2 linked regions of the Caldimonas thermodepolymerans genome follow. The protein of the gene in region 2 binds, or shares a complex with, the protein of the main gene of each other region. Links are inferred from orthologs where the notes say so. Each region holds a gene or a part of one and is shown on either strand. Other genes may lie near its edges. The genes, in order: smc and IS481_RS13310.

Evidence for each region.
Region 1: the proteins of IS481_RS13310 (region 2) and smc are in contact, whole or in part, in a crystal structure (PDB 3ZGX), measured with the Bacillus subtilis proteins. The link is inferred for Caldimonas thermodepolymerans from one-to-one orthologs.

Annotation. Positions count from the first base shown.
Region 1 is NZ_CP064338.1:1,988,265-1,998,967, forward strand. The notes cover bases 5,018-9,083. They hold smc (chromosome segregation protein SMC), read right to left. Parts: upstream 8,734-9,083; coding sequence 5,218-8,733; downstream 5,018-5,217. Other genes in these bases: IS481_RS09330 (cell division protein ZipA C-terminal FtsZ-binding domain-containing protein), read right to left, coding at 5,018-5,221; queF (preQ(1) synthase), read left to right, coding at 8,901-9,083. Also shown: IS481_RS09315 ([protein-PII] uridylyltransferase), read left to right, coding at 1-1,493; def (peptide deformylase), read right to left, coding at 1,513-2,049; NAD-dependent DNA ligase LigA, read right to left, coding at 2,062-4,131; more of IS481_RS09330, read right to left, coding at 4,145-5,017; more of queF, read left to right, coding at 9,084-9,404; dapC (succinyldiaminopimelate transaminase), read left to right, coding at 9,421-10,626; dapD (2,3,4,5-tetrahydropyridine-2,6-dicarboxylate N-succinyltransferase), read left to right, coding at 10,643-10,703. UniProt on the Bacillus subtilis protein: Required for chromosome condensation and partitioning.
Region 2 is NZ_CP064338.1:2,819,859-2,829,362, reverse strand. What follows is about bases 4,120-6,986. They hold IS481_RS13310 (segregation and condensation protein A), read right to left. Parts: upstream 6,047-6,986; coding sequence 5,192-6,046; downstream 4,120-5,191. Other genes in these bases: IS481_RS13300 (SulP family inorganic anion transporter), read right to left, coding at 6,391-6,986; IS481_RS13305 (DUF3460 family protein), read right to left, coding at 6,063-6,272; panB (3-methyl-2-oxobutanoate hydroxymethyltransferase), read right to left, coding at 4,248-5,087; panC (pantoate--beta-alanine ligase), read right to left, coding at 4,120-4,233. Outside these bases: IS481_RS13330 (ATP-binding protein), read left to right, coding at 1-1,458; IS481_RS13325 (lipase family protein), read left to right, coding at 1,458-3,377; more of panC, read right to left, coding at 3,391-4,119; more of IS481_RS13300, read right to left, coding at 6,987-8,166; IS481_RS13295 (glycerate kinase type-2 family protein), read left to right, coding at 8,321-9,504. UniProt on the Bacillus subtilis protein: Participates in chromosomal partition during cell division. May act via the formation of a condensin-like complex containing Smc and ScpB that pull DNA away from mid-cell into both cell halves.

The sequences.
Region 1 (10,703 bases), 830 kb from region 2 along the record:
GCACCCCGGGCATCAAGGGCCTGTCGGCGCGCACGCTGCGCGCGCTGTACAACGCGCGCGAGCTGATGGACGCGCAGTTCCGCGCCGACCCGGTCAACCGGGCCACCTTCCTGCAGATCCTCAAGCAGCCGCAGGGGCAGACGCACGTCTTCCGCCTGATGAACCAGACCTCGGTGCTGGGGCGCTACCTGTGGGTGTTCCGCCGCATCGTCGGACGCATGCAGCACGACCTGTTCCACGTCTACACCGTGGACCAGCACATCCTGATGGTGCTGCGCAACGTGCGCCGCTTCTTCATCCCCGAGCACGCGCACGAGTACCCGTTCTGCTCGCAGCTGGCCGCGCAGTTCGACACTCCCTACGTGCTGTACGTGGCCGCGCTGTTCCATGACGTGGCCAAGGGCCGTGGCGGCGACCACTCCGAACTGGGGGCGATGGAGGTGCGCCGCTTCTGCCGCGACCACGGCCTGCCCCGGGAGGACGCGAAGCTCGCCGAGTTCCTGGTGCAGCATCACCTGACGATGTCGCGCATCGCGCAGAAGGAAGACCTCAGCGACCCGCAGGTCATCGAGAACTTTGCCGCGATCGTCGGCAACGAGCGCTACCTGACGGCACTGTACCTGCTGACCGTGGCGGACATCCGCGGCACCAGCCCCAAGGTGTGGAACGCCTGGAAGGGCAAGCTGCTGGAAGACCTGTACCGGCTGACGCTGCGTGCGCTGGGCGGCACCCGGCCCAACCTGGACGCCGAGATCGAGGCGCGCAAGCAGGAGGCCCTGCAGGACCTGGCGCTGCACTCGCAGCTGCCCGGCACCCAGGAAGCGCTGTGGAAGACGCTGGAAGTCAGCTACTTCGCGCGCCACGAGGCGGGCGACATCGCCTGGCACGCCCGCTCGCTGTGGCGCCATGTCCAGACGCAGCAGCCGATCGTCAAGGCGCGCCCCTCGCCGGTCGGCGAAGGCCTGCAGGTGCTGGTCTACGCCCCCGACCGCGCCGACCTGTTCGCGCGCATCTGCGGCTACTTCGACGGCGCCGGCTTCAGCATCCTGGACGCCAAGATCCACACCACGCGCGCCGGCTACGCGCTGGACACCTTCCAGGTGGTCTCACCCTACACCGACCACCACCGCGACCTGGTCGCGCTGGTCGAGACGCAGCTGGTGCAGGCGCTGGAAGACACCGGGCCGCTGCCCGAACCGAGCCGCGGGCGGCTGTCGCGGCGAGTCAAGTCCTTCCCGGTGCAGCCGCGCGTGATGCTGCGCCCGGACGAGCGCGCGCAGCGCTGGCTGCTGAGCGTCTCCGCGAGCGACCGCACCGGCCTGCTCTACTCGATCGCGCGGGTGCTGGCCAAGTACCGTGTCAACCTGCAGCTGGCCAAGGTCACCACCCTGGGCGAGCGGGTCGAGGACACCTTCCTGATCGACGGGCCGGCGCTGGCCCAGGCGCGCACCCAGCTCGAGCTGGAGTCCGACCTGCTGGACGCGCTGGCCTGATGCGCCCGCGGACGGCGGTTCAGTCGTCCGAGGCCGCGTCCAGCCCGGGGAACAGCACCTCGGTGTAGCCGAAGCGCGTGAAGTCGCGGATGCGCATCGGATAGAGCTTGCCGATCAGGTGGTCGCACTCGTGCTGCACCACCCGGGCGTGGAAGCCCTCGGCCTCGCGCTCGATGCGCCGGCCCTGCGGGTCGTAGCCCGTGTAGCGGATGTGCTTCCAGCGCGGCACCACGCCGCGCATCCCCGGCACGGACAGGCAGCCTTCCCAGCCCTCTTCCTCGTCGTCGGACAGCGGCTCGATCGACGGGTTGATCAGCACGGTGCGCGGCACCGGGGGCGCGTCCGGGTAGCGCGGGTTGTGGTCGAAGCCGAAGATCACCACCGCCAGGTTCACCCCGATCTGCGGCGCGGCCAGTCCCGCGCCGTTGGCGGCAGCCATCGTGTCGAACATGTCGGCGATCAGCGCGCGCAGTTCCGGCGTGTCGAACTGCTCGACCGGCCGGGCCACCCGCAACAGGCGCGCGTCGCCCATCCTCAGGATCTCGCGGACTGCCATCGTCGCCCTCCTTCAGCCGGCGCCCTGCAGCAGCTGCTGCAGCCCCGCCTCGTCCAGCACGGGCACGCCCAGCTCCTGCGCCTTGGCCAGCTTGCTGCCGGCTTCCGCGCCGGCCACCACGTAGTCGGTCTTCTTCGACACCGAGCCGGCCACCGTGCCGCCGGCGGCCTCGATCAGCTCCCTGGCCTGGTCGCGCGTCAGGTTCGGCAGCGTGCCGGTCAGCACCAGGGTCTTGCCGGCCAGCGGCTTGGGCGCGGCATCGGCCTGGCCGTCGCTTTCGCTCCAGTGCACGCCGGCCTCACGCAGCTGCTGCACCACCTCGCGGTTGTGCTCCTGTTCGAAGAAGGTGCGGATGCTCTGCGCCACCACCGGGCCGACATCGTTCACCTCGAGCAGCTGCTCGACGCTCGCGTCCATCACGCGCTCCAGCGTGCCGAAGTGGCGCGCCAGGTCCTTGGCGGTGGTCTCGCCCACGTGGCGGATGCCCAGCGCGTACAGGAAGCGCGGCAGCGTCGTGTCCTTGCTCTTCCCGAGCGCCGCGACGAGGTTGGCGGCACTCTTCTCGCCCATGCGGTCCAGCGCCGCCAGCTGCGCGACGTCGAGCCGGTACAGGTCCGGCAGCGTGCGCACCAGGCCGCCGTCCACCAGCTGGTCGACGAGCTTCTCGCCCAGGCCTTCGATGTCCATCGCGCGCCGGCTCGCGTAGTGCAGCAGCGCCTGCTTGCGCTGCGCGGCACAGAACAGCCCGCCGGTGCAGCGGTGCTCGACGCTGCCCTTCTCGCGCCGGACGTCGCTGCCGCACACCGGGCAGTGGCGCGGCATGCGGAAGTTCGGCACGTAGTCATTGCGCGGGCCGGGCACGCGGCCCACCACCTCGGGGATCACGTCGCCGGCACGGCGCACGATGACCGTGTCGCCCACGCGCACGCCCTTGCGCCGCAGCTCGAACAGGTTGTGCAGCGTCGCGTTGCTGACCGTCGTGCCGCCGACGAACACCGGTTCCAGCTTGGCCACCGGCGTCAGCTTGCCGGTGCGGCCCACCTGCACCTCGATGCCGTTGAGCCGCGTCATCTCCTCCTGCGCCGGGTACTTGTGCGCGACCGCCCAGCGCGGCTCGCGCGTCACGAAGCCCAGCTGCTTCTGCAGGTCGATGCGGTTGACCTTGTAGACCACGCCGTCGATGTCGAACGGCAGCTGGTCGCGCAGCTTCGCGATGCGCTCGTGGTAGGCCACCAGCCCTTGCGCGCCATGCACCACCGCGCGCAGGTCGTTCACCGGCACGCCGAAGGCGGCGATCGCATCCAGCGTCGCGCTGTGCGTGGCCGGCGCGTCCCAGCCCTCGGTCACGCCCAACCCGTAGGCGTAGAAGCTCAGCTTCTTGTCGGCCAGCCCCTTGGGGTCGAGCTGGCGGATCGCGCCGGCGGCGGTGTTGCGCGGGTTGATGAAGGTCTTCTCGCCGCGCTCGCGCTGGCGGGCATTCAGGCGCTCGAAGTCGTCGCGCCGCATGTAGACCTCGCCGCGGATCTCGATCAGCGGCGGCGCCTTGCCACGCAGCCGCAGCGGGATCTGGCCGATCGTGCGCACGTTCTGCGTCACGTCCTCGCCGGTCTCGCCGTCGCCGCGCGTGGTCGCCTGCACGAGCACGCCGTCCTCGTAGCGCAGGTTGATGGCCAGCCCGTCGAACTTCAGCTCCGCGCAGTACTCCACCGGCGGCGCATCGGCGTCCAGCCCCAGCTCGCGCCGCACGCGCGCGTCGAAGGCCTGCGCGCCGCCGGCGGTGGTGTCGGTCTCGGTGCGGATCGACAGCATCGGCAGCGCGTGCTTCACCGGCGTCAGGCCGTCGAGCACCTTGCCGATCACGCGCTGGGTCGGCGAGTCCGGGGTCAGCAGCTCGGGGTGCGCGGCCTCGATCGCCTGCAGTTCCTGGAACAGGCGGTCGTACTCGGCGTCCGGGATCTCCGGCGCGTCGAGCACGTAGTAGAGGTAGGCATGGTGGTTGAGCTGCTCGCGCAGCCAGGCGGCGCGCTCGGCCGGGCCGTCGGCGCGCGCCCCCGGCGCGTCGTCAAACAGGTCGGGCGTCATCGTCCGGCCCCCTTCAGCTGAAGAGCCGGCGCGCCGCGGGCGAGCCGGCACCCAGGCCCCGCTCTTCCAGCGTCTGGTACAGCTGCTCCAGCTCGCGGCCGATGGCCTCGAAGGCCGGCCCGGTGAGCGGCTGGCCGGCGTCGTCGACGATCACCGCGTCCATGTCCTGCGCCAGCGCCTGGGCACTGGCCTGCCAGGCCTGGAAGGGCTGTTCGCCCGGCGCGGTCTGCGGCACGTCGAAGGACAGCGTCACGTCGCGCACCGCGGCCAGGTTCGGGTCGTCGGCAAAGGCCGCCTGCGGGTCGAACTGCAGGCTCAGCACCGGCGGCGAGCCCTCCTCCCGCGCCGGCAGCACCAGGCGGCCGGGCACCACGCCCGGCACGAAGCCGTGGCGGCTGGCGTGCTGCTGCAGGTACGACACCGTCCAGGCCGCGCCCTTGGCGTGCAGGCGGCAGGCCAGCTGCGCGTCGTGCTGGCTGGCGAACTGGTCCAGCTCGCGGGCGCGCGCGACCACGTCCAGCATGTCCGGGAAGTCCACCGCGGCGCCGAGCGCGTCGGCAAAGGCCTGCACCTTCTGCACGAACTCGGAATACTCGATCTCGTTCAGCGCGCCGGTGCGGTTGGCCAGTTGCACGCCGGCCTGGAACTCGCGGTAGCTGTGGCCGGGTTGGGGCGCCTCCCATTCCGAGGTCTCGACGTTGAGCGCCTCGATGAAGAACGGCTTGCTGCCGGCGCGGCGCGTGGGCGGCAGGTGGGCGAGCACGCTGTCGCCGCTGACCGGCGTCTCGGTCGACAGCGTCGCGATCGCGTCGACCAGCGGGTCCAGCCGCACGCCCGGGTGGCGCCGCAACGCCGGCAGCGGGCTGACCAGCGGCGGCACGGACGGCAGCGCGTCGGCCTCCGTCCCCTCGCCCGCGGATGCCGCGTCGCCCGGCTCGCCGAAGCTCGGTTCGATGTGGCGCGGCGGCTCGGCGGGGCGCCGTTCGGCCGTGCGCACGCCGGCGCGTCGGGCCTGCCAGGCGCCATGCGCCACCACGCCGGCCAGCACCAGGCCGCCGACGATCGCCAGTGCGGTCTGCAGGCTGCTCACGCTGCCTCCGCCATGCTGATCGCGGCTTCCATGTCGACCGCCACGATGCGGGAGACGCCCTGCTCCTGCATCGTCACGCCGATCAGCTGCTCGGCCATTTCCATCGCGATCTTGTTGTGCGAGATGAACAGGAACTGCGTGTTCTTGGACATGCTCTTGACCAGGTTGGCATAACGCTCGGTGTTGGCGTCGTCGAGCGGGGCATCCACCTCGTCGAGCAGACAGAACGGCGCCGGGTTGAGCTGGAACATCGCGAACACCAGCGCGATCGCGGTCAGCGCCTTCTCACCGCCGGACAGCAGGTGGATGGTGCTGTTCTTCTTGCCCGGCGGCTGGGCCATGACCTGCACGCCGGAATCGAGGATCTCGTCGCCGGTCATCACCAGCTTCGCGTTGCCGCCGCCGAACAGGCTGGGGAAGAGCTTGCCGAAGTGCTCGTTGACGATGTCGAAGGTCTTCTTCAGCAGGTCGCGCGTCTCCATGTCGATCTTGTGGATCGCGTCTTCCAGCGTGCGGATCGCGTCGTTCAGGTCCGACGACTGCGCATCCAGGAAGGTCTTGCGCTCGCGCGCGGCGGCCAGTTCGTCCAGCGCCGCGAGGTTGACCGCGCCCAGCGCGTTGATCTCGCGGTTGATGCGGTCGATCTCGCCCTGCAGGCCGTAGAGCTTGACGTTGCCTTCCTCGATGGACTTCTGCAGCGCCTCCAGGTCGACCCCGGCCTGGGTCAGCTGCTCCATGAACTGCGCGCCGCCGAGCGACGCGGCCTGCTCTTCCAGCTGCAGCTTGGTGATGCGGTCGCGCAGCGGCTGCAGGCTGCGCTCGAATTCCATGCGCTGCTCCTCGGCGCGGCGCAGCTTGGCGGCCAGGTCGTCGTACTCGCTGCGCTTGGCCGCCAGCGCCGACTCGCGGTCCAGCTTGACGGCCAGGGCTTCCTCCAGGCCGGCCTGCGCCGCGGCGTCGTTGAAGCCGTCCAGCTCGGACTGCAGCTGCTGCGCGGTCTGCTCGTTGAGCGCGATCTGCTGGTTGGCCGTCTCGATCGAGCGCTGCAGCTCGCCCCGCCGCGCGGCCAGCGCGCGCGCCGAGAACTGCGCCTCCTGGGCCTCGCGCTCCAGCGAACGCAGCTGCTCGCGCGCCTCGTTGAGCTTGCGCTCGGCCTCGATCACCGCCTCTTCCAGCTCGGCGTGGCGCTCCTGCTCGTTGGCCAGCGCCATGTCGAGCTCCTCGAAGCGCGCCTCGCCGGTGGCGCGGCGCTCGTTGAGCTCCTCGAGCTGGCCGTCGATCTCGGCGAGTTCCTCCTCGATCTGCCCGCGCCGGGCGCTGGTCTGCTCGGCCTGCTGGGTCAGGCGCAGCAGCTCGACCTGCAGCTGGTAGGCGCGCGACTGCAGCTCGGCGGCCTCGCGGCGCGCGCCGGCCAGCCGCTGCGTGGCGTCGGTGTAGGCGGCCTCGGCGCGCACCAGCGCGGTGCGGGCGTCTTCGGCGATCAGGGCCTGGGCGCGTACCTGGCGCTCCAGGTTCTCGATCTCCTGCGCGCGCTGCAGCATCCCGGCCTGCTCGGAGTCCGGGGCGTAGAAGCTCACCGAGTACTGGGACACCGCATGCCCCTCGCGGGTCATGATGACCTCGCCGTGCGTGAGCTTGCCGCGCTCGGCCAGCGCCTCGTCCAGCGAGGCAGCGGTGTAGACGCCTTCCAGCCAGTCGTTGAGCAGCGCCTTGAGCCCTGCGTCGTTCAGGCGCAGCAGGTCCGACAGGCGCGGCAGCGTCTGGTGGGTGTTGCTGATCGCCGCCGACGGCAGCGTGTAGAACGCCAGCTTGGCCGGCGGGGCGTCGCTCGCGAAGGCGCGCACGGTCTCGACCCGGCCGACCTCCAGCGCGTTGAGCCGCTCGCGCAGTGCCGATTCCAGCGCGGTTTCCCAGCCCGGCTCGATGTGCACCTGGGTCCACAGGCCCGGCAGCCCGTCCAGCCCGTGCTTGGCCAGCCACGGCTTGAGCTTGCCTTCGGTCTGCACCTTCTCCTGCAGTGCGCGCAGCGCCTCCAGGCGGGCGCTCAGGTCGGCCTGCCTGGCGGTCTCGGCGTTGACCTGCTCCTGCTTGGCGCGGCGGTCCTCGTCGAGCTGCGGCACCTGCTCGGTCAGCTCGTGCAGGCGTTCCTCGGCAATCGCCAGCGCCTCGGCGGCCTGCTCGTGCTGGCGGGTCAGCTCGGCCAAGCGCAGCTCGTCGGGCGCGGCCAGCCCCTTGACCTCGCTCGCCAGGCGCTCGCGGCGCAGCGTCAGCTGGCGCGCCTGTTCCTCGACGTTGCGCGACTCGGCCGCCAGCAGCTGGATCTGCTGCTGCACGTTGGCGACGGCCGATCGCTGCTCGTTGGCGCGCTGGGTGGCCGCACGCACCGCGTCCTCGTAGCCGGGCAGGTTGGCCGCCTGCTCCTCGGCCTGCGCGGCGAGGATCTCGGCCTGTTCCTCGGCCTGCGCGATCTGCTCGGCGATGGTTTCCAGTTCGGCCTCTGCATCGGCGCGCCGCTGCGCCCACTGCTCGCTCTGGGCCTTGAGCTCGACCAGGCGCTGCTCGACCCGCTGGCGACCCTCGACCACGTAGCGGATGCGCTCTTCCAGGCGGCTGACCTCCAGGTTGGCCTCGGCCAGCGCGGCCTGCGCGGTGTGCAGCTCGTCGCTGGCGGCATAGTGGGCCTGCCGGATGGTCTCCAGCTCGGCCTCGACGTGGCGCAGCTCGGCCAGGCGCGCCTCCAGCGCGTTGGTGGCCTCCAGCACCTCCTTGTGCAGGCGCTCCTGCTCGCTGGCCGCGTCGCGGTGCTTCAGGAACCACAGCTGGTGCAGCTTCAGCGTGCCCTGCTCCTGCAGCGTGCGGTACTGGGTCGCGACCTCGGCCTGCTTCTCGAGCTTCTCGAGGTTGGCGTTGAGCTCGCGCAGGATGTCCTCGACGCGGGTGAGGTTCTCGCGCGTGTCCTTGAGCCGGTTCTCGGTCTCGCGGCGGCGCTCCTTGTACTTCGAGACGCCGGCGGCCTCCTCGAGGAACATGCGCAGCTCCTCGGGCTTGGACTCGATGATGCGGCTGATCGTGCCCTGGCCGATGATCGCGTAGGCGCGCGGGCCCAGGCCCGTGCCCAGGAACACGTCCTGCACGTCGCGGCGGCGCACCGGCTGGTTGTTGATGAAATAGCTGGAGGTGCCGTCACGCGTGAGCACGCGCTTGACGGCGATCTCGGTGAACTGGTTCCACTGCCCGCCGGCGCGCGCGTCGCTGTTGTCGAACACCAGCTCGACGCTGGCGCGGCTGGCCGGCTTGCGGTTGCTGGAACCGTTGAAGATGACGTCCTGCATCGACTCGCCGCGCAGCTCGGACGCCTTGGACTCCCCCAGCACCCAGCGCACGGCGTCCATGATGTTGGACTTGCCGCAACCGTTGGGGCCGACCACGCCGACGAGCTGGCCGGGCAGCTGGAAGTGGGTCGGCTCGGCGAAGGACTTGAAGCCGGACAGCTTGATCGAGTTCAGGCGCATGGGCTGGAAACCGCACGGGGCGGCGCACGCCTGTCGCAAAGCGCCACCAACACCGCTTTAAGTGCTTGATTTGCTTGGAAAATCTCGCGCTCCGGCGAGTTTCGATCGAGGCGGGATGATACCATCCGCCCCTTCGCTGAACTGTGTCCAGAGCTGTCGTTTTCACCATGCCCAAGACCGTGTCGAGAACCGCCTCCCGTCCTGCCGCCACCAAGGCCGCAGCCCCCAAACAGCGCCCGGTGCCGGCCACGCCGCCCTCGGCACCGTCCAAGGAGCTGCATGTCTTTCCGAACCCGGCCCCGAAGCGGGACTATGTGATCCAGTTCCAGATCCCCGAGTTCACCTGCCACTGCCCGCTGACCGGCCAGCCCGACTTCGCGCACTTCACGATCGACTACATCGCCGACAAGCTGTGCGTGGAGCTCAAGAGCCTGAAGATGTACATGTGGAGCTACCGCAACGAAGGCGCGTTCCACGAGAAAGTCACCAACGACATCCTGGATGACATCGTCAAGGCGATCGATCCGCGCTACATCCGCATCACGGCCAAGTGGTACGTGCGCGGCGGCATCTACACCAACGTCGTCGCCGAGCATCGCAAGAAGGGCTGGAAGCCCCAGCCGCGCATCGAGCTGCCGCAGCACGCGCACGAGACCGGCCTGCTCGGCTGACGCCCGGGAATCCGCGATGAACCCCCTGCTCTCCAAGCTGCAACCCTATCCGTTCGAGCGGCTGCGCGCGCTGGTCAAGGACATTCAGCCCAACCCGGCCTACCGCCCCATCAGCCTGGGCATCGGCGAGCCCAAGCACCCGACGCCGGCCTTCATCCAGCAGGCGGTCACGGCCGCGCTGGCGGGGCTGGCCAACTACCCGGCCACGGCCGGTGACATCCGGCTGCGCGAGGCGATGGCCGGCTGGGTGCAGCGCCGCTACGGCGTCACGCTCGACCCGGCGACCCAGGTCCTGCCGGTCAACGGCACCCGCGAGGCGCTGTTCGCGCTGGCGCAGACCGTGATCGACCCGACGCGGCACCGCGACCAGGGGGGGCCGGTGGTGGTCTGCCCCAACCCCTTCTACCAGATCTACGAAGGCGCGGCCCTGCTGGCCGGCGCCCGCGTGGCCTACGCCAACAGCGACCCGGCGCGCAACTTCGCGCCGGACCTGACGGGCATCCCCGAGGCCACCTGGGCCGCCACCCAGCTGCTGTACGTCTGCTCGCCGGGCAACCCGACCGGCGCGGTGATGTCGCTCGACGAGTGGGCGCGCCTGTTCGAGCTGAGCGACCGCCACGGCTTCGTGATCGCCTCGGACGAGTGCTACTCCGAGATCTACTTCCGCGACGACCAGCCGCCGCTGGGCGGGCTGGAGGCCGCGCTCAAGCTGGGGCGCGGCGACTTCCGCAACCTGATCGCGCTGACCAGCCTGTCCAAGCGCTCCAACGTGCCGGGCATGCGCTCCGGCTTCGTCGCCGGCGACGCGCAGATCCTGAAGTCCTTCCTGCTGTACCGCACCTACCATGGCGGCGCGATGAGCCCGGTGGTGCAGCAGGCCAGCATCGCGGCCTGGGGCGACGAGCAGCACGTGGCCGAAAACCGGGAAAAGTACCGCGCGAAGTTCGCCAAGGTGACACCGATGCTGGCCGAGGTGCTGGACGTGGCGCTGCCCGATGCCGGCTTCTACCTCTGGGCCAAGGTGCCGGGCAGCGACACCGAGTTCGCCCGCGGGCTGCTCGCTCAATACAATGTCACCGTCCTGCCCGGCAGCTATCTCGCGCGCGAAGCGCACGGCATCAACCCGGGCGCCGGGCGCGTGCGCATGGCGCTCGTTGCCGAAGTCGACGAATGCGTCGAAGCGGCCGAACGCATCGTGGCCTACGTCCGATCCCTGTCCTGAAGTACACGACAACACCATGACCCAACAACTCGAAGCCCTCATCAACCAGGCGTGGGAGGACCGCGCCAGCCTCTCCC
Region 2 (9,504 bases):
GCCATCCAGCAGATCGGCCTGATCATCACGATCTTCAGCTACTGCGTGGCCTCGGTGCCAGTGCTGGCCGAGCATCGCAAGCTGTTCCTGACCTTCCTCGGGCTGTGCTTCGTGCCGACCATCGCGAGCATTGCCGCCGAGCGCACCCTCTACAGCTACGAGCTGGCCGGCGTGCTGATGCTGACGATGGCGATGACCGCCTTGCTCGGGCGCAACTACCGGCAGGCGATGGAACGCGTCATCGAGCTGAAGGTGCGCACCGAGCAGCTGGCCGAGCAGCTGCGCGTCGAGAAGGAGGTCGCCGAGGCGGCGCGCCGCGACGCCGAGGTGGCGAATCGCGCCAAGACCCAGTTCTTCGCCGCCGCCAGCCACGACCTGCGCCAGCCGCTGCATGCGGTGGGCCTGTTCGCCGAGGCGCTGCGCAGCAAGAGCCGCGACGAGGAAGTGATCCAGCTCGTCAACAGCATCAACAGCTCGGTCGACGCGCTGGAAGGCCTGTTCAGCGAGCTGCTGGACATCACCAAGATCGACACCGGCGCGGTGGAGTGCCGCCCCGAGCACTTCAGCCTGCGCGACATCTTCGCGCGCCAGCGCCTGCACTACGAGCCGATCGCGTTCGAGAAGGGGCTGGAACTCAAGTTCCGCGGCGGCCATCACCATGCCTACGCCGACCCGGTGCTGGTCGACCGCATCCTGCGCAACCTCATCTCCAACGCGATCCGCTACACCGAGGACGGCGGCGTGCTGGTCAGCTGCCGCGCGCGCGGCGACCGGCTGCTGTTGCAGGTGTGGGACTCGGGGGTGGGCATCCGCGAGCAGGAGCTGGGACGCATCTTCGAGGAGTTCTACCAGGTCAAGGTCGACCAGCCCCTGCCGCCGCACCAGCGCAAGGGGCTGGGCCTGGGGCTGGCGATCGTGCGGCGCCTGGCCGACCTGATGCAGGCCGAGCTGACGGTGCGCTCGGTGCCCGGACGCGGCACGGTGTTCTCGCTGTGGGTGCCCAAGGGCCGTCCGCCGCGCATCGAGGAAGCCACCGCGCCCCGCAGCGCGCCGCTGGGCCTGACGCTGGACCGGCGCCACATCGTCGTGGTCGAGGACGAGCCCGCGGTGCGCGAAGGGCTGGAGGTGCTGCTCAAGAGCTGGGGGGCGACGGTCTACGCCTTCGACACGGTCGAGCCGTGCCGCCAGTGGGCCGCGCAGGCCAGCCAGCAGGGGCTGCGCCCGGACCTGGTCCTGGTCGACTACCGGCTGGATGCGAGCAGCAACGGCATCGACGCGCTGAAGATGCTGCGCGGGTTCTTCGACGCTTCCCTGCCCGCCATCATGGTCACGGGCAGCACCACCGCGACGCTCGAGGCCGAGGCGCAGAAGCATGACTTCCACCTGCTGTTCAAGCCGGTGGTGCCGAACAAGCTGCGCGCGATGATCGCGTTCAAGCTCAACGTGCGGAGCCGGTGATGGCCGAGCGTGCTTCCCGGGTGCAGCTGGAGTTCCAGCTCGACGACGATGACCTGGCGCCGGGCGCGGCAGGGCTGGCCGCAGCTGCCGCGGTGGCGCCCGGCTTCGCCATGCCGGGCGGCGACGCACCGCACGAGGCACGGACCCGTCGTCCGCGCCGGCAGCCGCCGGTCGAGAAGATCGAAGGCTGCCTGTGTGCGCACGAGGTGCTCGAGCGCTTCGAGGCCCGGCGCGCCGAGTGGTTTGGCGAGGAGCTCGCCCCCTTCGTCGAGGGCATTGCCCAGCAGCTGCGCCAGGAAGCGCGCCTGAGCGAGCACCTGCACGGGCTGCCGTGCACCGACCACCGTGCCGTCTGGTTCGACGAGATGGTGTCCGACGCCGCGATCGAGGAGCCGGTGGCGCGCCGGCTGCGCGTCTGGCAGCCGCCGGTGTGGTGGATCGCGCCGATCGTGCGCCGCCACGGCCGCCCGCTGCGCATGAAGCTGCCGTTGGCGCAGGCCGACGAGCTGGCGCAGGAGCTGGCCGAGCAGCTTCCGCCCGAGTGGCGCAACAAGCGCGTGGTGGTGCAGCTGGAGGTCGAGACGCGGCTGTACTGGGGCGGCTGCGCGCCGCGCGGCTGGACCCCGCCGCCGCCCGGCGAGGAGGCCGCGCGCATGCCGTGGCAGCCGTGCAGCTTCCGGGGTGACGGCATCGGGTTCTCGGAAGACCTGCTGTACCTGAAGAAGGGCCAGCCGACCTGGCTGCACGACGCGAACCGGGTCCAGGCGCCGGAGGTGCGGCGCTCGATGCGCCCGGGCGTCGGCCTGCTGGTCGCGGTGCCGGTGTTCACCTTCGAGCTGCAGGAGACCACCTTCGCCTGGATCAAGCGGCAGGCGCTGCGCGTGCTGCGCTGGCTGGGCATCCGCAAGACCATCGCCGACCGCGATCCGACCTTCGTGCAGCGGCTGCGCGAGGACGAGGCGTGGTGGGCGCAGGTGTTCGGCGAGCCGGAGCCGGGGCCGGACGTGCTGCGGCTGGCGCAGAAGCGCGGCGCGCGGCTTGCCCCTGCCTCGCGGCCGGCGGTCGCGCACCGTCCCGAGCAGCCGGCCGGCGACCGCCACGTGGTGCTGATCCATGGCGGCCTGAGCTCGGCGCGCAGCGGCTTCGGCGCCTGGCTGGAGACCGACGCCGCCCAGGTGCGGCAGGCCGGGCCGTGGCGGCGCATGCCGCTGCTCGACGGCTGCTGCACCTGGCGCTTCGAGCATGACACCTTCCTGCGCGTGGCGCGCAACATCGACCAGCTCGTCGACGCGCTCGACCGCGCGGTGATCGGCGACCGGCCCGAGGGCACGCTGGTGCTGCTGGCGCATTCGCGCGGCGGCAACGTCGCGCGCTTCGCGCTGCCCCGGCTGCGCCAGCGCTGGCCGGGCTGGCGCTTCTACGCGCTGACGGCCGGTTCGCCGCACCAGGGCACCGGGGTGTTCCGCAGCATCGGCCGGCGCTGGTCGGGCGCGGCGGTGCTGGTCGGCTGGGTGCGCGACCTGGCCTCGGGGATCCTCGACAAGCAGCACCTGGTGCAGCTGACCATCCTCGAACGCGCGCTGGCCTACGACATCCCGCCCGGCTTCCGCGACGTGGAACCGGCCGGGGTCGCGCGCATGGCGCGGCGCCATCCGGGGATGCCGGAGGGCATGTGGGTGTGGGGCTCGGAATGGGGCCCGGGCGACAGCCGGCCGATCGGCGAGCGCGTCTGGCACCGCGTGATCGAGGACTGGGCCGGCTTCGAGGCCGACGGCGACGGCATCGTGCCCAAGCAGTCGGCGCTGGCGGGCCTCGCCGAGGCGATGGACGCCTCGCCGGTGTTCCACACCGAGTACTTCGAGCACGAGCCGACCGTGCGGCAGATCCGCGCGCGGCTCGAATCGCTGCTGGCGCCCTGAGGCGCCGGCGCGCTCAGATCTCCAGGTTGTCGATCAGGCGCGTGCGGCCCAGGCGCGCGGCGCCCAGCACCACCAGCGGCTCGCCGGCGGCACGCTCCTGCGGCGTGGGGGGCAGCAGGTCGCGCTGGCGGCGGATCGCGACGTAGTCCGGCGTCCAGCCGCGCGCGCGCAGCTCCTCCATCGCCGCCTGCTCCAGCGCGGCCAGCTCGGCCGTCTCGCCGTTGCGCAGGCGGCGCTGGATGTCGCGCAGGGTCATCGACAGGCGCACCGCCTCGGCGCGCTCGGCCTCGCTCAGGTAGCTGTTGCGCGACGACAGGGCCAGCCCGTCGGGCGCGCGCGCGGTCTCGCCGGCGACGATTTCCACCGGCAGGGCCAGCTGCTGCACCATGCGGCGGATCACCAGCAGCTGCTGGTAGTCCTTCTTGCCGAACACCGCCACGCGGGGCTGCACGCAGTTGAACAGCTTCAGCACCACGGTGCAGACGCCGTTGAAGAAGCCCCGACGGAACGCGCCTTCCAGGATGTCGGCCAGTTCGGCCGGCGGCTGCACGCGGTAGACCTGCGGCTCGGGGTAGAGGTCCTCCTCGCGCGGGGCGAACACCACGTTGCAGCCGACGCTGCGCAGCAGGTCGCAGTCGCGCTCGAAGGTGCGCGGGTAGCTGTCGAAGTCCTCGTGCGGCGCGAACTGCAGCCGGTTGACGAAGATGCTGGCCACCACGGGGCCGCCACGTTCGCGCGCGAGCTTGAGCAGCGACAGGTGCCCCTCGTGCAGGTTGCCCATCGTGGGCACGAAGGCCGTCGCGGTGGCACCGGCCAGGGCCTGGCGCAGTTCGGGGATGGTGTGGACGATGCGCATGGGCGTGGATCCGGTCAGTAGCCGTGCAGTTCGGGGTCGGGGAAGCGGCCGGCCTTGACGTCCTGCACGTACAGGCGCACGGCGTCCTCGATGCTGGCGGCACCGGCCATGAAGTTGCGCACGAAGCGCGGCAGCCGGCCGCGGGTGACGCCGAGCATGTCGTGCAGCACCAGCACCTGCCCGCCGCACCGCGGGCCGGCGCCGATGCCGATGGTGATGAGGTCCGGCCGGGCGGCGCCGATCTCGGCGGCCAGTGCGCTGGGCACCAGCTCCAACACCAGCATCGCCGCGCCCGCGTCGGCCAGTTCGGCGGCGTGGCGCTTCAGCGTCGCGGCCGCCGCCTCGTCGCGGCCCTGGACGCGGTAGCCGCCCAGCGCGTGCACGCTCTGGGGCGTGAGCCCGAGGTGGGCGCACACCGGGATGCCGCGCGCGACGAGGAAGCGCACGGTCTCGGCGGTCCAGCCGCCGCCTTCGAGCTTGACCATCTGCGCACCGGCCTGCATCAGCGCCACGCTGCTGCGCAGCGCCTGCTCGGGCGAGGCCTCGTAGCTGCCGAACGGCAGGTCGGCGACCAGCCAGGCGCTGCGGTTGCCGCGCGCCACGGCGCGGGTGTGGTAGACCGCGTCCTCCAGCGACACCGGCAGCGTGGAGGGCTGCCCCTGCAGCACCATGCCCAGCGAGTCGCCCACCAGCAGGCAGTCGACGCCGCAGTCGTCCAGCAGCCGGGCGAAGCTGGCGTCGTAGCAGGTCAGCATGGCGATCTTCTCGCCGGCGGCGTGCATCTCGCGCAGGCGGTGCAGCGTCACGGGCTTGCGGCCGGTGGCGCCGGCATCGGGGGTGGCGTGGGAACTCATCGCGCCGTCTGGGGGGGCTGGTCCGAAGTGGAGCGGATTCTAGCCACCCGCGGCCGGCGATGCTGCATCGCACAACCGCTTCCCACCGGGTCGGGGGGAGGGCCTCAGGCCGGCTGGTAGGCCAGGCGCACGTAGATCGGGGCGTAGGCCTCGGCCTGGGTCACCTCGATCAGGCGCTCGCGGGCGAGCTCCAGCATCGCGATGAAGGTGACCACCAGCACCTGCGGACCGCGCGAGGGGTCGAACAGTTCCTGGAACTCGACGAAGCGCCGGCCTTGCAGCGTGCGCAGCACGATGCTCATGTGCTCGCGCACCGAGAGTTCCTCGCGGGTGATCTTGTGGTGCTGGGTGAGCTTGGCCCGCTTGAGGATCTCCAGCCAGGCCTCGCGCAGCTCGTCGATGCTGACGTCCGGGAAGCGCGGCTTGAGCGACTGCTCGATGTAGACCTGCGCGCGCAGGAAGTCGCGGCCCAGCAGCGGCAGCTGGTCCAGCTTGGCGGCGGCCAGCTTGATCTGCTCGTACTCGAGCAGGCGGCGCACCAGCTCGGCGCGCGGGTCCTCGGGCTCCTCGCCTTCCTCGGTCTTCTTCGGCGGCAGCAGCATCCGCGACTTGATCTCGATCAACATCGCCGCCATGAGCAGGTACTCGGCGGCGAGCTCGAGGTTGGTCGAGCGGATCTGGTCGACGTAGCTGAGGTACTGGCGCGTGACGTCGGCCAGCGGGATGTCGAGGATGTTGAAGTTCTGCTTGCGGATCAGGTAGAGCAGCAGGTCCAGCGGGCCTTCGAAGGCCTCGAGGAAGACCTCCAGCGCATCCGGCGGGATGTACAGGTCCTGCGGCAGCTCGAACAGCGGCGCGCCGTAGAGCTTGGCGACCGCCACCGTGTCGACCACCTCCGGCAGGCCGGCACCGACGGATTCGGTTTCGGGCGCCTCCGGCGCCGGCAGGTCGGTCGTCACGGCTGCTGGACGGGGCTCAACGCGACGAGCCCTTGGTCAGGTAGACGTAGGGCGGCTGCGGCACGCGCGCGGCCTGGTAGGCCTCCAGCGCCTCGCGGTCGAGTTCGCGGTCCCACAGCAGGGCGCGGCCTTTGCGCTGCTCCTCTTCCAGTTTCGGGTTCTTGGCCTTCAGTTCCTCCAGGAACTGCGTGACTTCGGACTTGTAGGGTTTCCAGAACAGAGGCATGGCTTTCAGGACCCGGCCGGTGGCCGTCGCTAGGTGAACTCGAGGATTTTACCGGGGCCCGGCGCCGTCGCCCCGCGCCCCCCCTGGCGGGCAGGCCGGGCGGGGCGCCGTGGCGGCCTCAGGCGGCCGCGCTGTCGGGCTTGAGGGCGTCGGCCTGCGGCGCGCCGGCCGGGGACGGCGCCTGCGCGGCAGCTGCCGGGGACTGGTGCGCCAGCGTGATGGCCTCGCCCAGCGTGTCGACGATGTGCTGCGCGCCGATGCGCTCGATGAAGCCCGAGCGCCGGATCAGGCCGAGCGGCTGCTCGTTGAGCTCGCACAGGATCAGGCGCACGCCCTTGCGGGCCAGGTCGCGGTGCAGCTGCTCCAGCGCGTCCAGGCCGGTGGTGTCCACCGAGATCAGCTGGTGCATCTCGAGGATCAGCGCGCGCGTCTCGGGGCGCAGCTGGCGCGCCACGTCCTCGATCTTGCCGACCGCGCCGAAGAACAGCGAGCCGTACAGCGCCAGCGCCTGCACGTCGCGCCCGGCCGCCGGCAGCGGCAGCTCGGCGATGCGGAACAGCACGCTCATGCGGTAGATGAAGAACACGCAGGCCAGCACCAGGCCCGCCTCCACCGCGACGGTGAGGTCGAACACCACGGTCAGCACGAAGGTGCCGACCAGCAGCACGCGGTAGGGCATGTTGAAGTGCTTCAGGCGCGCGAACTCGCGCCACTCGCCCATGTTCCAGGCGACGAACAGCAGGATGCCGGCCAGCGCCGCGAGCGGGACGCTGGAGGCCAGCGGCGCGGCCACCAGCACGATCAGCAGCAGCGTCAGCGCGTGCACGATGCCGGCCACCGGCGTGGCCGCGCCCGAGCGCACGTTGGTGACGGTGCGCGCGATCGTGCCGGTGGCGGGGATGCCGCCGAAGAAGGGCGTCACGATGTTGGCCACGCCCTGCGCCATCAGCTCCTGGTTGGGGTCGTGGCGCGGCAGGTCGGTCATGTTGTCGGCCACGCGCGCGCACAACAGCGACTCGATCGCCCCCAGCATCGCGATCGTGATGGTCGGGATGAACAGCTGCTTGGCACCTTCCCAGCTGAAGTCGGGGAACTGCAGGCTGGGCAGGGCCTGCGGGATGCCGCCGAAGCGCGAGCCGATGGTCTCCACCGGCAGGCCGAACAGCGCGGTCGCCGCGGTGGCCAGGCCGAGCGCGATCACCGTGCCGGGCAGCCGCGCCAGCGTGCGCAACCAGCGTTCGCTGCGCGAGGCCAGCCCCGAGGGCAGCGGCAGCGCGTACAGCTTGGGCCAGACCACGACGATGGCCAGGCAGGCCAGGCCGGTGGCCACCGCGTACGGGTTCAGCGTGTCCAGGTGCCGCGCCAGCACCGCGATCTGGGTGAAGAAGTCTGCCGGCAGGTTCTCGATCTGCAGGCCCAGCAGGTCCTTGACCTGCGACAAGGCGATCAGCACCGCGATGCCGTTGGTGAAGCCGATCACGATCGACACCGGGATGTAGCGCACCAGCACCCCGAGCTTGAACAGCCCCATCAGGAACAGCAGCCCGCCGGCCAGCACGGTGGCGATCAACAGGTTGCCCAGGCCGTAGCGCTGCACGATGCCGTAGACGATCACGATGAACGCGCCGGCCGGCCCGCCGATCTGCACGCTCGAGCCACCCAGCGCCGCGATCAGGAAGCCGGCGATGATCGCGGTGAACAGGCCCTGCTCGGGCTTGACCCCGGAGGCGATCGCGAAGGCCATCGCCAGCGGCAGCGCGACGATGCCCACCGTCAGGCCGGCCGAGAGGTCGGAGGCGAAGCGCTGGCGGTCGTACCCCTGGATGGCGGACAGCAGACGCGGACGGAACGGGGCCAGCTCCAGGCCGGGCAGCCCCGGGAACTTGATGCTCATCGGTTCGTTCTTCTCTACTGCAGTGCGGATCTGCCGCGCCCGGCAGACGGGCCGGGACGCGCAGGATGCCTGTCGGGCGTGAGGTCGGCGGCCGAAGCTGGCGAGGTCAGGCAGGCCGCGATAGGCTAGCGCAGTTTCCTTCTCCGAGCCTTTCATGCAAGCTTCGCGCAACATTCTGCTCGACCTTTTCCACGCCGCGGTGCGGCGCGCGTCGCCGGCGCATTGCCTGGCCCCGTACCTGCCGCCCCCGCCGCGCGGCCGCACGCTGGTGCTGGGAGCGGGCAAGGCCGGCGCGGCGATGGCGGCGGCCGTCGAAGCCGCCTGGCCAGCCGGGGCGCCGCTGTCGGGGCTGGTCGTGACGCGCTACGGCCACGTGCCGCCGCAGGCGCGCCTGCAGCGCATCGAGGTGGTCGAGGCCGCGCACCCGGTGCCGGACGACGCCGGCCGCCGCGCCGCGGAGCGCATCGCCGCGCTGGCGCAGGGGCTCACCGCCGACGACCTGGTGCTGTGCCTGATCTCGGGCGGCGGCTCGGCGCTGCTGTCGCTGCCGGCGCCGGGCGTGAGCCTGGCCGACAAGCAGCGCGTCAACCAGGCGCTGCTGCGCAGCGGGGCGACCATCGGCGAGATGAACTGCGTGCGCAAGCACCTCTCGGCGATCAAGGGCGGGCGGCTTGCGGCGCGCTGCGCGCCGGCGCGCGTGGTCACGCTGCTGATCTCGGACGTGCCGGGCGACGACCCGGCGGTGATCGCCAGCGGCCCCACGGTGCCGGACCCCACCACCTGCGCGGACGCGCTGCGCATCCTGGAGCGCTACCGCATCGAGGTGCCGCCCGAGGTGCGAGCGGCGCTGGCCGACGGCCGGCTGGAGACGCCCAAGCCGGGCGACCCGCGCTTTGCCGGGCACGAGGTGCACCTGGTCGCGACGCCGCGCCAGTCGCTCGAGGCCGCCGCGCAGGCGGCGCGTGACGCGGGGCTGGCCGCCTACGTCCTCAGCGACCAGATCGAGGGCGAGTCGCGCGTGGTCGGGCAGGTGCACGCGGCGCTGGCGCGCCACGTGGCCCGCCACGGGCAGCCGTTTGCCGCGCCCTGCGTGCTGCTGTCCGGAGGCGAGACCACGGTCACGGTGCAGGGCCGGGGCGGCCGCGGCGGACGCGCCACCGAGTTCCTGCTCGGCGCGGCGCTGGCCCTGCAGGGCGAGGCGGATGTCCACGTGCTGGCCGCGGATACCGACGGCATCGACGGCTCCGAAGACAACGCCGGCGCCATCGTCGCGCCCGACACGCTGCAGCGCGCTGCCGCGCTGGGGCTGGACGCGCGTGCCTGCCTCGACCGCAACGA